DNA from 2 places in the Alteromonas sp. KC3 genome. Region 1 is predicted to be linked to the other one. Evidence: predicted binding sites of a transcription regulator. Region 1 holds the regulator's gene; the other holds the start of a gene.
The links. Region 1 encodes FNR, which switches genes on or off when oxygen is low (the NO sensors DNR and NnrR bind a similar motif). Its sites were predicted from a motif close to TTGATCTAGATCAA; they were not measured.
Positions count from the first base shown of each region.

Region 2: clpB (ATP-dependent chaperone ClpB) is a predicted target of FNR. The motif match lies at 1,318-1,331, and genes of this name have one in related genera.

Region 1 covers NZ_AP024235.1:2,187,541-2,189,952, forward strand. The annotation lists gene uspE (universal stress protein UspE) at 1-686, opposite strand, end outside; gene fnr (fumarate/nitrate reduction transcriptional regulator Fnr) at 857-1,597, opposite strand; gene JN178_RS09895 (sulfite exporter TauE/SafE family protein) at 1,649-2,308, opposite strand; gene ccoS (cbb3-type cytochrome oxidase assembly protein CcoS) at 2,295-2,412, opposite strand, start outside.
Region 2 covers NZ_AP024235.1:2,970,632-2,973,043, reverse strand. The annotation lists gene rluD (23S rRNA pseudouridine(1911/1915/1917) synthase RluD) at 1-519, shown strand, start outside; gene pgeF (peptidoglycan editing factor PgeF) at 524-1,249, shown strand; gene clpB (ATP-dependent chaperone ClpB) at 1,469-2,412, shown strand, end outside.

The sequences.
Region 1 (2,412 bases):
TGGGCGCGCATTTCTTTCTGATGGTGCTGCTTAACCGCATCATGATAAGTGTCAGGGTCGAACTCAGGGACTTCAATAGCAATATTTAGCGGAGTTGAAGGGTAGCTGTTAACAAGATTGACATTCCCTTTTAAAAGCGACGCATAGTCGTTGGCAATAACGGTAATTTTATCATTGAGCGCGGCATGTTCGTCGTCTTCAGTACCTACGTTTACAGCAGCAATAATTTCGCCACCTTCTGGCCAATCGTGCTCTTTTACCAATAATACTGGACGAGGGCATTTACGCATCAGGTGCCAGTCTGTGGGCGTAAATATAACGGATGCCAAGTCATCATGTTTCTTAGTTGCTTTAACCACTAAATCGATTTGATTGTCCAAGGCATAATGAATAATTGATTCATAGGCGCGATTATTCCACTCAACAACAATATCAGTTTCTCCATAGCCTTGCTTGTGAAGCTCTCCTGATAGCCATTTGGCGTGTTCGTTAGTGACCGCGTCGCGCATTGACTCTCTTTCATCAGGGCTAAGCATAGTGGTCATGTCATAAGAGAGATCGTATACCACCATCATGGCTGTTACTGAAGCGCCCAATTTTGACGCTAATTCGTAGGCCCTGCTTAAGGCAGGTTGGGTGTCTCGCTCGGCATCAACAACAGCAAGGATGCGTTTGTACTCAATCATAACTACCCCTTATAAACAAAAGCTTAGTATTTAGTTTTATAAATAAGTTGGACGCTTAAGGTAAGTGTAAACGACAATACTAAAAACGTTAGTTGTTTTAGATCAATAAATAAAAAAGGCGCTTACAAAGCGCCAATCTTAATCTTGTTATCAGTTGCTGATTAGGGTTCCTAACCGTTACACACAACGCTGGGACCGTTAAGCGCTTCTAGTTTTGTACTAAGTCGATCAAAATCTAAAATAGTAATAAGCTTGCCATCTACCTTGATAATACCGTCTTTTTGGAAGCGACTTAACAGTCGACTTATCGTTTCGATGGTCAAACCTAAATAGTTACCTATTTCATTACGTGTCATTGTTAAGTGAAACTCTCTGTGTGAAAAACCACGTTCTTCAAAACGTTGAGACAAATGCGAGATGAAATATAAGAGACGCTCTTCGGCTGTGCGTTTATTTAACAGCATAATCATATCGTGATCTTGCTTAATTTCCGCACTCATGAAGCTCATAATCTGGTGACGAAGTTTTGGAAATTGTACTGACATTTCATCTAACGTTTCGTAGGGGAGTTCGCACACCATTGCGGTTTCAAGAGCCTGCGTGTAGCTTTGATGCTGATTTTCACGTAGTGCATCAAAGCCTATGATATCGCCGGGAAAGTGAAAACCTGTAATCTGCTCTTCACCTTCTTTGTTTGTAACAAAAGATTTGAAAGAGCCTGTGCGAACAGCAAAGAGTGAACGAAAGGTATCGCCAGTTTGGATAAGCGTATCGCCCTTATGGAGTGGTTTTTTACGCTCAATGATGTCATCAAGAGACTCAATTTCTGTCTTATTCAATGCCACTGGTAGACATAAATGACTGAAACTGCAGTTTTGACAATGTATAGAGAATTGGCTTCCTTTGCTCATAAATGCTAACTCACAAATTACAGGGTTTACTTTATTATGATACCGCAAGATTTAGGCGATTGCGCGATAAATCAGATAAACAGCATATATAGCCATTATGCTCGCGATCCCTTGTCTAACCAATGTGTTTTTAAATCCTGAGATCAACCATTGGCTACCCAAACTTGTCGCAATCAGCGTGGGCAAGGTGCCTAATCCAAAGAAGAACATAATTGCGCTACCTTGCAAGGCACTGCCAGAAGCCAATGACCATGTTAAAGTTGAATAGACTAACCCGCACGGTAACCATCCCCAAATGAAGCCGTAGGGAAAGGCGCTCAGCGGCGTTCTAAATGGTAAAAAACGTTTAGAGTAAGGCTGTATTTTTTTAAATATCCCGTTGCCCAACCGTTCTAGTTTGGTTAAGCCTGTATACCACTGCCCGAGATAGCATGCCAACAGCAGCAGCATGATGCCGCTAATCAGTGAAAGTGCATAATTCGCGAGGGGAATATAATCTGCGGCAATTTTTCCAAAAAAACCAGTTATACCGCCTGCGATGGTATAACTGACAATGCGCCCAATATTATAAGTCAGGGTATAGGGGAAGGGTGAAACGCCTTTTGGGGTAACCATTCGTAGTGCGGTGACAATACCCCCACACATTCCTACACAGTGAACGCCGCCTGCGAGCCCAATGAGAAAGGCAGAGAAGTAATTAATGCCTTCCATGAGTCTCGTTTTCAGGTTGATTGACTGATGTTTTCGCTGTGTTCGTGTGTCTAGATAAGTGAGTTATTTCTTCTTTTTCTTGCAGTTTCTTACGTTGTTCTGCA
Region 2 (2,412 bases), 780 kb from region 1:
CCTGCGCAAACCCATCTTGTTGATCAACTTCAACGTCGTGAGATGAGCCGTGAGTACGAAGCAGTTGCATTGGGAACTATGGTTGCAGGTGGAATTGTAGACGCGCCAATTGGTCGACACGCAACCAAACGCACGCATATGGCGGTTCGCGAAATGGGCAAACCAGCCGTAACGCATTACCGCGTGATAGAGAAGTTTCGAGCATACACGCATTTGCGCTTAAAACTTGAAACCGGACGAACGCACCAGATTCGTGTGCACATGGCGCACATCAAACATCCTTTGTTGGGCGATCAAGTATATGGCGGTCGTCCGCGTTTACCTAAAGGTGCATCGGAAGCGTTTATCAGTGCTCTTCGAGGGTTTCAGCGTCAAGCGCTACACGCAGCGCAGTTGTCTCTCTTCCATCCAGAAACAGAAGAGTGGATGACGTGGAAAGCACCGTTGCCACAGGATATGCAAGACTTGTTAAAGGCTGTCAAAAAAGACACCGAAGACAACCCGCAGGATATGCTGTAGTCGTATGTCGGTGACCAAGACGATAAAACCACATTGGCGCTCACCCGACAATATTGTTGCATACACAAGTACGCGACTTGGAGGTGTCAGTCTTGGTGATTATCATGGACTAAACGTAGGAGCGCATGTTGGCGATGACTTATTGCTCGTCAAAAAGAACCGAGCACTTCTGCCACAGCACGAAAAATTAACGTGGTTAGAGCAGGTACACTCTAACCGCGTTGTTGCGTTACCAACTATCGATACAACTGCCGATGCAGCGTACTCACAATCACCCCATTATTATTGTGCGGTAATGACTGCTGATTGCGTTCCTATTTTAATGTGCAATACCAAGGGAACAGAAGTGGCTGCAGTGCATGCTGGCTGGAAAGGACTGGAAAATGGCGTGATTGCAAACGCTGTCTGTCGTTTCGAAAGTGCGCCAAGTGAATTACTCGCATGGATTGGCCCAGCTATTTGCAAACAGTGTTACGAGGTAGATGAACGTGTTGCTGGGGTGTTTTCATCATATCCCGATGCGCTTTCTACAAATGATTCAGTTGATAAATTTCTTTTGGACCTGCCATTTATTGCACAAACTCAACTAAATGCATTAGGCGTAGATAACGTAACTCAAAGTGAACTCTGTACATACTGCCGCAATGATCTTTTTTATTCTTATCGACATGCAACGCACCAAGGTAAACGTGCGACTGGGCGCATTGTGAGTGTAATTGGCATTAAGTAAACGGTACTTCTGTTCTCGCAGCTGATTGGATAAGCCGCGTGACTAAGCCATTTTGTATTATCTGTAGTTTGTTCTAAATCAACTATTTTGATGTTTTTGGCCGCTTTCGGCACCTTTTTAGCCAAGATTGCATTTTCGTACTTGAATCATAAATCACCAGATCCCATAACTACATCATCGAATTAAAAACATTTTATGTTTTCTTTTTAGGTTGAGATTATGAGATTAGACAGATTTACCAGTAAATTTCAGCTCGCTATATCCGATGCTCAATCACTCGCATTGGGTCGAGATCATCAATACATAGAACCTGTACATTTAATGACTGCCATGCTCAATCAGCAAGGCGGCTCAGTACGACCACTGTTAGACCAAGCTAATATCAATGTAAATGCTCTGCGTTCTGCATTAAGTCAAGCTATCGAACGTCTTCCAAGAATCGAGGGTATTGGCGGTGATGTTCAGTTAAGTAAAGACAGCGGTGTGCTACTTAATCTGTGTGACAAAATAGCGCAGCAGCGCAAAGACGAATACATCACGTCAGAGATTTTTGTACTCGCTGCGTTGCAAGACAAAGGGCGATTAGGTGAAATTCTTAAGAGCTTGAATATTAAGCAAGACGCTATTGAAGCGGCCATTGACGATATGCGTGGTGGTCAAAAAGTCACAGATCCAAATGCAGAAGATGTTAGGCAAGCGCTAGAAAAGTATACGACAGACTTAACCGAGCGTGCAGAGCAAGGAAAATTAGACCCTGTCATCGGGCGAGACGACGAAATTCGACGAACCGTGCAGGTGTTGCAGCGCAGAACAAAAAACAATCCTGTGTTAATTGGCGAACCTGGTGTGGGTAAAACCGCAATTGTGGAAGGGCTTGCCCAGCGTATTATTAATGGGGAAGTGCCTGAAGGACTTAAAAATAAGCGCGTGTTGGCGCTTGATATGGGAGCGCTGGTAGCGGGAGCAAAATACCGTGGTGAGTTTGAAGAACGCTTAAAAGCGGTACTTAATGAACTCGCTAAAGAAGAGGGGCGTGTAATCCTCTTTGTCGACGAGCTTCACACCATGGTAGGCGCGGGTAAAGGTGACGGTGCAATGGATGCAGGCAATATGCTCAAGCCTGCTCTAGCTCGAGGTGAGTTACACTGCGTAGGCGCCACAAC